DNA from 2 places in the Streptomyces sp. NPDC087310 genome. Region 2 is predicted to be linked to the other one. Evidence: riboswitches for the same ligand, from Rfam matches in the RefSeq annotation. Region 2 holds a riboswitch; the other holds the start of a gene.
What was found. A riboswitch is a leader RNA that binds a small molecule or an ion and turns the genes downstream of it on or off. The one in region 2 is predicted to bind cobalamin.
Positions count from the first base shown of each region.

Region 1: another riboswitch for cobalamin. It lies ahead of metE (5-methyltetrahydropteroyltriglutamate--homocysteine S-methyltransferase); the one in region 2 lies ahead of cobN (cobaltochelatase subunit CobN).

Region 1 is NZ_JBIUYF010000005.1:640,961-645,866, forward strand. It holds gene ACIO3P_RS22125 (EF-hand domain-containing protein) at 279-815, shown strand; gene ACIO3P_RS22130 (SAM-dependent methyltransferase) at 887-1,735, shown strand; gene ACIO3P_RS22135 (hypothetical protein) at 1,778-2,428, opposite strand; cobalamin riboswitch at 2,642-2,840, shown strand; gene metE (5-methyltetrahydropteroyltriglutamate--homocysteine S-methyltransferase) at 3,003-4,906, shown strand, end outside.
Region 2 is NZ_JBIUYF010000004.1:56,565-61,470, reverse strand. It holds gene cobN (cobaltochelatase subunit CobN) at 1-1,238, opposite strand, end outside; cobalamin riboswitch at 1,273-1,460, opposite strand; gene cobG (precorrin-3B synthase) at 1,546-2,961, shown strand; gene ACIO3P_RS15350 (precorrin-8X methylmutase) at 2,974-3,615, shown strand; gene ACIO3P_RS15345 (precorrin-2 C(20)-methyltransferase) at 3,612-4,906, shown strand, end outside.

The sequences.
Region 1 (4,906 bases), on a different contig from region 2:
GGGAAGGACGGGGAAGGAGCGCGGCCGGACGAGAAGCCCACGAGGATGTCCACGGTACGGAGCGCGGCCGGACCGGCGGAACGCCTTCGCTTTCCAGGACCGCGGCCTTTCATGCACCGGCCCGCGAATTGCCCTCGTTCGTGTGCACGCGACGGGCTTTCCGGACCGCCGCCCCCACGCCGACCGGATAGTGAGGGGACAGCGGCCGAATCCCAGAGAACCCGGAAGACCCAGAAGCCCCGGAAGACCCGGAAGCCCGGAAAGCAGAGGTGAGCGCCATGCGTACCGTCGAGGCGACCAACCGTGTCCAGCTCGTCTTCTCCCTGTTCGACGCCGACGGGAACGGCCTGCTGGAGGCCGGCGACTTCGAGCTGATGGGGAGCCGCGTCGTCGCGGCGGTGCCCACGGCCGGTGACGCCAGAAAACAGGCGATGCTCGACGCCTTCCGCCGGTTCTGGACGACGCTCGTCACCGAGCTGGACGCCGACGGCGACGGACGGATCAGCCAGGAGGAGTTCACCGCCTGTGTGCTGAATCCGGCGCGGTTCGACGCGGCGAGCGACGTGTTCGCCCGCGCGATGAGCGCGCTCGGCTCGCCGGAGGAGGACGGACTCGTCGCGCGCCCCGTCTTCGTGGCCGTGCTGACGGCCGTCGGCTTCCAACAGGCCAACATCGAGGCCCTGTTCGAAGCCCTGGGGCCCACGGACGACGACCGCGTCGCGGTGGACGCCTGGGCGGAGGCCATCAGGGAGTACTACCGCCCCGAGAAGGCCGGCATCGCCGGGGACCACCTGACCGCGGGCGTGGCCCTGTGACCCTGCCCCTCGACGGCACGGCCCCGGAGCGGGACCCCGACGCGGCGGGCGGCGTGGGCCTGACCGCCCTCATGGTGGCCGCCGCGCGGGCCATCGAGACCCACCGTCCGGCCCCTCTGGCGCGGGACGAGTTCGCGGAGCACTTCGTCCGGGCGGCACCGGCCTCGGCCGGCTGGCCGGTCCGGGCGGACCAGATCCCCGGGGGCCGCACGAACCCGTTCTGGGAACGGCTCGGCCGCTACTTCGCCGTACGCACCCGGGTCCTGGACGACCATCTGCTCCGTACGGTGGAGACGGGCGTGCGCCAGGTGGTGCTGCTGGGCGCGGGCCTGGACTCCCGGGCGTTCCGGCTCGGCTGGCCGCCCGGCTGCGTGATCCACGAGGTCGACACCGCGGAGATGCTCGCCTTCAAACAGGCGGTGCTCGACCGGTCGGGGGCCGTCCCCACGGCCGACCGCAGACCGCTCGCGGCCGACCTCCGCTTCGACTGGCGCGACGCGCTGCTCGCCGCGGGGTTCGACCCGGCCGTACCGACCGCCTGGCTCGCCGAGGGGCTGCTGCTCTACCTCCCGGCGGCGGCCGAGCGGCATCTCATCGCGACGGTGGCCGAGCTGAGCACGGCCGGGAGCACGCTGGCGTACGAGATCAAGGAGGTGGAGGGGGCGAAGGTGCGCGCCCACCCCCTCTACACCACGGCGCGGGAGCAGATCGGCCTCGACCTGCCGGCCCTCTTCGACCCGGAGCCGCGCCCCGCGTCGGCCGCCGAACTCGCCCGGCGGGGCTGGTCGGTCTCGGTCCGCTCCCCGTACGACTTCACCCGCCTCCACGACCACGGCCCCTTCCCCGAACCGGACGACCCGCTGGCGGCCAACCGCTGGATCTTCGCGGAGACGCCCGCCCCACAGCCCGGGAACGGATGACATCCCCGCAGGTCGGAGCCGTCCAGCGGGCGGCGGCGGCGCTCACGGCTCCCCGTCCGGCGGCGGGGACGCGGCGTTCCCGGCGGCGGCGCGGGCTCTCACCCGGGCGGGGTACCAGCGGGTGAAGCGCAGGGCCGCGACGATCGCCGCGATCTGGATGATCCACCCGGTCCAGATGTTGTCCGGGTCGTGCTGCACCAGGTCGGCGTAGCCGCCCGCGACGGCTCCCACCAGGAACGCCGCACCCCACACCCCGGTGACCACGTAGTTGGTGCGCAGGAAGAGCGGCGAGTCCCAGCGGCTACGGGGCACCTGCTCGCGCGCGTACGGGAGGGTGAAGGGCGCCCGGAAGGCCATGGAGCCGAACGCGATGAGCACCAGCGCGATATTGGCGATCTCCCCCGCGTAGGTCTCCAGCCAGCGGCTGGTGCCGTCGGCGGCGAGCGCCCCGACGACGGCGAGCACCGCGAAGAAGACCACGTCACAGAGTTCCAGGAGCTTCCACGAGCTGTGCGGACGCCAGATCCGCCCGGCGGCCACCACGGCCAGCGCGCAGGCGAGCGACAGCCCGACCCCCAGCTCGAACCGGCCCGGCCCCACCACCACGGCGAAGATGATCCACGGGAGCAGCCCGATGACCGGGCTGTCGAGCAGACGGGCGCCCCGCCGCCCGGACCCACTGCCGGTCGTCACGCCGGTGCCCCCTCCTTCGCCCGTTCCTTCTCCTGCGTCCGGTTCCTCCGGACCGCCGGTCTCCTCCACCTTGCTGCGCTCCGGCCCGTTCCGCGACACGACCCCGCGCCCCCTGTCACCTTCTATCGCCTTCTGTCACCTTCCGGAATGTGAACAAGTTCGGCCAAGGTTGGTCCACGGAGGCGTCCACGCTCTATCGTGGCGGGCGTAGCTGGTTCGCCCTGCCCTCCAGGCAGACGCGTCGTAAGAGGGAACCCGGTGGGAATCCGGGACTGCCCCGCAGCGGTGAGCGGGAACGACCGCCGTCATACGCACTGGATCCGCACGGATCCGGGAAGCGACGGCCAGTAGGTGTCTGCCTCGGCAGATGTGCCCGCGAGTCCGAAGACCTGCCCGTTGCCCGTACGCGACCGTTCGCGTACGGATATCCCGGTGACCTCGTGGGCGGGTCGGCGTACATACCGGACGGACGAGCGCGCCCGAGGCGCCGCACCGACCGTCGGGTCCCGTCACCCCTTCGCGCCCGCGTCCCGTCCCCGGGATGTTCAGGAGTCATCTCGCGAAGGAGATTTCCGTGACACCGAAGTCCGCAGCCGCGGCAGCACGAGCCACCGTGTACGGCTACCCCCGCCAGGGCCCGAACCGGGAACTGAAGAAGGCCGTCGAGGGGTACTGGAAGGGCCGCGTCACCGCGGACGCCCTCCGGGAGACGGCGGCCGGCCTGCGCCGGGCGAACTGGCGGCAGATGGCCGACGCCGGCGTCCACGAGGTGCCGACCGGCGACTTCTCGTACTACGACCACGTCCTGGACACCAGCGTCATGGTCGGCGCCGTACCCGAGCGGCACCGGGCCGCCGTCACGGCCGACCCGCTCGACGGATACTTCGCGATGGCCCGCGGCACCCAGGACGTGGCGCCGCTGGAGATGACGAAGTGGTTCGACACGAACTACCACTACCTCGTCCCCGAGCTCGGCCCCGACACCGTCTTCACCGCCGACTCCACCCGGCAGGTCGCCGAGCTGACGCAGGCCCTCACGCTCGGGCACACCGCCCGCCCGGTCCTCGTCGGCCCCGTCACGTATCTCCTGCTCTCCAAGCCCGCCCCCGGGGTGGCCGCCGACTTCGAGCCACTGACCCTGCTCGACCGGCTGCTGCCCGTCTACGCCGAGGTCCTCGCCGACCTGCGCGCCGCCGGCGCCGAGTGGGTGCAGCTCGACGAGCCCGCGCTCGTCCAGGACCGTACGCGCGCCGAGCTGAACGCCGCCGCCCGCGCCTACCGCGACCTCGGCGGGGCGACCGACCGGCCCAAGCTCCTGGTCGCCTCCTACTTCGACCGGCTCGGCGACGCCCTGCCCGTCCTGGCGAAGGCCCCCGTCGAGGGGCTGGCGCTGGACTTCACCGACGCCGGCGCCGCCAACCTCGACGACCTCGCCGCCGCCGGCGGACTCCCCGGCAAGCGGCTCGTCGCGGGCGTCGTCAACGGCCGCAACATCTGGATCAACGACTACGAGAAGTCCCTCGCCACCCTGGGGACGCTCCTCGGCCTGGCCGACCGGGTCGACGTGGCCGCGTCCTGCTCCCTGCTGCACGTACCGCTCGACACCGCGGCCGAACGCGACATCGACCCGGGGGTCCTGCGCTGGCTCGCCTTCGCCCGGCAGAAGAGCGCCGAGATCGTCACCCTGGCCAAGGGGCTGGCCCGGGGCACCGGCGCCATCGCCGCGGAGATCGCCGCCAACCGTGCCGACCTCGCCTCCCGTACGGACTCGGCGCTCACCCACGACCCGGCCGTACGGGCCAGGACCGCCGCCGTCACCGACGCCGACGGCCGCCGCTCGCAGCCGTACAGCGAGCGCGCCGCCGCCCAGCGCGCGCACCTCGCGCTGCCGCTGCTGCCGACGACGACCATCGGTTCGTTCCCGCAGACCGACGAGTTGCGCACCGCCCGCGCCGACCTGCGCGCGGGCCGGATCGACACGGCCGGTTACGAGGAGCGCATCAGCGCCGAGATCGGCGAGGTCATCTCCTTCCAGGAGAAGACCGGGATCGACGTCCTGGTCCACGGCGAGCCCGAACGCAACGACATGGTGCAGTACTTCGCCGAACAGCTCACCGGCTACCTCGCCACCCGGCACGGCTGGGTGCAGTCCTACGGCACCCGCTACGTCCGCCCGCCGGTGCTGGCCGGCGACATCTCGCGCCCCGAACCGATGACGGTGCGCTGGACCTCGTACGCCCAGTCCCTCACCGACCGCCCCGTCAAGGGCATGCTGACCGGGCCCGTCACCATGCTCGCCTGGTCCTTCGTCCGCGACGACCAGCCGCTCGGCGACACCGCCCGCCAGGTCGCCCTCGCCCTGCGCGACGAAGTCACCGACCTGGAAGCGGGCGGCACCTCGGTCATCCAGGTCGACGAACCCGCCCTCCGCGAAACGCTGCCGCTGCGCGCCGCCGACCGCGCCGCGTACCTGGACTG
Region 2 (4,906 bases):
TGGTCGTGGCCGCCCGCGTCGATGAGCGCGCGGATCAGCTCGTCGCCGTCGCCGGACTCCAGGCCGGGCACCGGCTCCGTACCGAAGTCGTAGCCGTCCGCGAGCAGTCGGCGCAGCAGGGTGACGGCGCTGGCGGGGGTGTCGAGGCCCACGGCGTTGCCGATGCGGGAGTGCTTGGTGGGGTACGCGGAGAGGACCAGCGCGACGCGCTTCTCGGCGTTCGTACGGAACGCCAGCGTGGCATGGCGTACGGCGATCCCGGCGACGCGCGCGGCCCGCTCGGGGTCGGGTACGTACGCGGGCAGCCCGTCCTCGTCGATCTCCTTGAAGGAGAACGGGACGGTGATCAGCCGGCCGTCGAACTCCGGTACGGCGACCTGCGAGGCGGCGTCCAGCGGCGTCAGCCCCTCGTCGCTCTCCTCCCAGGCCGCGCGGCTGCTGGTGAGGCAGAGTGCCTGGAGGATCGGTACGTCGAGCGCGGCGAGCGCGCCCGCGTCCCACGCCTCGTCGTCGCCGCCGGCCGACGCCTGGGCGGGCTTGGTGCCCCCCGCGGCGAGCACGGTGGTGACGATCGCGTCGGCCTCCCCCAGGGCGGCCAGCAGCTCCGGCTCGGGCGCGCGCAGGGAGGAGACGAAGATCGGCAGGGGCCGGGCGTCGGCATCCTCGATCGCCGAGCACAGGGTCTCCACGAAGGCGGTGTTGCCGCTCATGTGGTGCGCGCGGTAGTAGAGGACCGCGACCGTCGGGGCCTTCTCCGTCACCACGTGGCCCGGCCGGCCGATACGGGGCGGACGGACGCGCCGCTCCAGCCGGCCCCAGGTGGGCGCGGCGGCGGGCGGCTCGAAGCCGTGGCCGGTCAGCAGCACGGTGTCGGAGAGGAACCGGGCGAGCTGTTCCAGGTTGGCGGGCCCGCCGTGCGCGAGATAGGCGTGCGCCTCGGCGGCGATCCCGATGGGGACGGTGGACGCCTCCATGAGCTGCGCGTCGGGCGCCTGCTCACCGGTGAGGACGACGACGGGGATGTCCCGGGCGAGGAGGGCGTCGATACCGTCCTGCCAGGCGCGCAGACCGCCGAGGAGCCGTACGACGACGAGGTCGGCGTCCTCCAGCAGTCCGGGCAGTTCGTCGAGCGCGAGCCGCGCCGGGTTGGCGAACCGGTACGGGACCGGACCGCCCGCCGCGTTGGCGGCACGGGCGCTGAGCAGATCGGTGTCGGACGTCGACAGGAGCAGAAGCATGCGGCGTCTTGCCTTCCTCGGGGTCCGCGCCCCGGGCGGGTGTGGAGGACGGCGGGAGTTCCTGGCTCACCCGACGACCGGATTGCTACGACCGGATCACTCCGGCCGGAGCTGTCGGGTTCACAGTGGCGGGACCGCGCCGGGTTCGCACCGGGCTTCCTCCCCATGACGCCGTCACTGGCGTGTGACGGGCCTGACGGCCCGCCGTCTGCATAGTAAGTGCTGAGGTCACGGGCGGGGAGGGCGCCCGGTCGGGACGGCGGACGAGAAGGGGGCGGGCGGGGGCCACCTGGGTATGCTCGCGGCCATGCCGCCCACCTCGCCAACACCCGTGAACCGGGACGAAGCCGCCGCGCGCGCTCCGTTCCGGGGCGCGGCGCGGGATGCCGTAGGGGAGTCCGTACGGGACAGCCTCCCGGACGCCGTACGGGAGGCCGTACGGGTACGAGGGGATGCCTGCCCCGGTGCGCTGCGGCTGCACCACGCCGACGACGGCGCCCTGGCCCGGCTCCGGCTGCCCGCAGGGCTGCTGACGCACCGCCAGGCGCTCGCGCTGGCCGACGCGGCGGAGCGGCTGGGCGACGGCCACCTGGACCTCACGTCCCGGGGCAACGTGCAGCTCCGGGGGCTGGGCGCGAGCTGCGGCGGCGAGTTGGCGGACCTCCTGCACGAGGCGGGACTGCTGCCGTCGGAGGAGCACGAGCGGATACGGAACATCGTCGCCTCACCGCTGGCCGGACTCGACGGACTCGGCGCGGGCGACGTGCAGTTGTGGGCCCGGCGGCTGGACGGACTGCTGTGCGCGAGCGAGGCGGCGACGGAGCTCTCCGGGCGCTTCCTGTTCGCGCTGGACGACGGCCGGGGCGATGTGGCGGCGCTGGGCGCGGATGTGACGTTGCTCGCACGGCGGGACGGCACGGCAGAGGTGCATATAGGGGCATCCCGCCCGCCGTACGGAGAACAGGCGGTACGGGCGGTACGCGTCCCGGCCGCCGACGCCCCGCGCGCGGCCCTGCTGGCGGCCGAGACCTTCCTCACGGCGGCGCGGGCGAGCGGCACGGGCGCCTGGCGCGTAGGGGACCTGCCGGCCGGGGCGGCCCGGGGGCTGGCGGCAGCGGTGGCGGAACGCCTGACGGCGGCCGGAATCGAGGTCCTGGCGGGGGACGCGGGGGACACGCGGGGTGCGGCGGAAGCCCCTGCCCCCGGGCTGATCCGCTCCCCCGACGGAACGGTCGCGCTCTCCGTGTACCCCCGGCTCGGCCGGCTGAGCGTGGCGCAGTGGCGACATCTGCTTTGTAAGAGCAGTGCTCCGGACGAGAGCCCTGCTCTGCGGCTGACGCCCTGGCGCGGGGTGATCGTTCCCGGCCTGGCTCCGGACGCCGCCGCCGACCTGCTCGGACGGCTCCGTACCGCCGGACTGGTCACCGAGCCCGACTCCCCCTGGCTCGGCGTCGGCGCCTGTACCGGGCGGCCCGGGTGCGCCAAGGCGCTCGCGGACGTGAGGGCCGACGCCGCCGCGTCCGTGGCCGCCGGCCGGGACGGCGACCGGACCGGCCTGCCCGTGTACTGGTCGGGGTGCGCGCGGCGCTGCGGTCATCCGCAGGGCGACCGGGTGGACCGGGTCGCGACCGGCGAGGGCCGCTACACCGTCTCCGTACACAAGCGGAACACGCTGGACGAACGGGACGAGCGGGACGAGAACGTGAAGACAACACAGTCGTGACGACGTGACGAGATGAGCGAGACCACAGTGTTCGACTATGAGAAGGACGGCGCGGCGATATACCGCCAGTCGTTCGCCACGATCCGCGCCGAGGCGGACCTCGCCGGGCTGCCCGCCGACGTCTCCCAGGTCGCGGTGCGGATGATCCACGCCTGCGGCATGGTCGACCTCGTGCGCGACCTGGCCTTCACCCCCGGTGTGGTGGCCCGTGCCCGCGAGGCGCTGCGCGCGGGCGCGCCGATCCTGTGCGATGTGCGGATGGTCGCGAGCGGGGTCACGCGCAAGCGGCTGCCCGCCGAGAACGACGTGGTCTGCACGCTCTCCGACCCGGCCGTCCCGGCCCTCGCCGCCGAGTTGGGGACGACGCGCAGCGCCGCCGCCCTGGAGCTGTGGCGGGACCGGCTGGACGGGGCGGTCGTCGCCGTCGGCAACGCGCCGACCGCGCTCTTCCGGCTGCTGGAGATGGTCGAGGCGGGCGCGCCGCGCCCGGCGGCCGTCATCGGCGTCCCGGTGGGCTTCATCGGCGCTGCGGAGTCCAAGGACGAGCTCGCCGGGCACCCCTCCGGTCTTGAACACCTGGTCGTACGGGGACGGCGCGGCGGCAGCGCCCTCGCGGCGGCGGCCATCAACGCGATCGCGAGCGAAGTGGAATGACCGAGAACAGCAGCCTCCCCGCCGGCCGTCTGTACGGCGTCGGCCTCGGCCCCGGCGACCCGTCCCTGATGACCGTACGGGCGGTGCAGGTCATCGCCGAGGCGGATGTGATCGCGTACCACAGCGCCCGCCACGGCCGCTCCATAGCGCGCTCCATAGCCGCCGAGCATCTGCGCGCGGACCACATCGAGGAGCCGCTGGTCTACCCGGTCACCACCGGCACCACCGACCATCCGGGCGGCTACCAGGGCGCGATGGACGAGTTCTACGCGGAGTCCGCCGCCCGGCTCGCCGTCCATCTCGACGCGGGGCGCACGGTGGCGGTGCTCGCGGAGGGCGATCCGCTCTTCTACGGCTCGTACATGCACATGCACAAGCGGCTGGCCGACCGCTATCCGACCGAGGTCATCCCCGGGGTGACCTCGGTGAGCGCCGCCGCGGCGCGGCTCGGCACCCCGCTCGTCGAGGGCGAGGAGGTGCTGACGGTCCTCCCTGGCACCCTGCCCGAGGAGGAGCTGACGGCCCGGCTGGCCTCGGCGGACTCGGCGGTCGTGATGAAGCTGGGCAGGACGTTCCCGGCCGTACGGCGGTCGATCGAGCGGGCGGGGCGGCTGGCGGACGCGCGGTACGTGGAGCGCGCGACGATGAGCGGGGAGCGCACGGGCGCGCTGGCGGAGACGGACCCGGAGTCGGTGCCGTACTTCTCGGTGGCGGTGCTGCCGAGCCGCGTGGACCGGACCCCTGCCTCTTCCCCCGCCGCCTCCGGTGAGGTGGTGGTCGTGGGAACGGGCCCGGCGGGTCCGCTGTGGCTCACGCCCGAGACGCGCGGCGCGCTGGCCTCCGCCGAGGATCTGGTCGGCTACACCACCTATCTGGACCGCGTTCCGGTCCGCCCGGGGCAGCGGCGGCACGGTTCCGACAACAAGGTGGAGTCCGAGCGCGCCGAGTTCGCCCTCGACCTGGCGCGGCGGGGCCGCCGCGTGGCCGTCGTCTCGGGCGGTGACCCGGGCGTCTTCGCGATGGCCACGGCCGTCCTGGAGGTCGCGTCGGCCGACCCGTACCGGACGATCCCCGTACGGGTCCTCCCGGGCGTGACCGCGGCCAACGCCGCCGCCGCGCGCGCCGGCGCGCCCCTCGGCCACGACTACGCCGTGCTCTCGCTCTCCGACCGCCTCAAGCCGTGGGAGGTCATCGCGGAGCGGCTGCGCGCGGCAGCGGCGGCCGACCTGGTGCTCGCGCTCTACAACCCGGGCTCCGCCAGCCGTAACTGGCAGGTCGGCAAGGCCCGCGA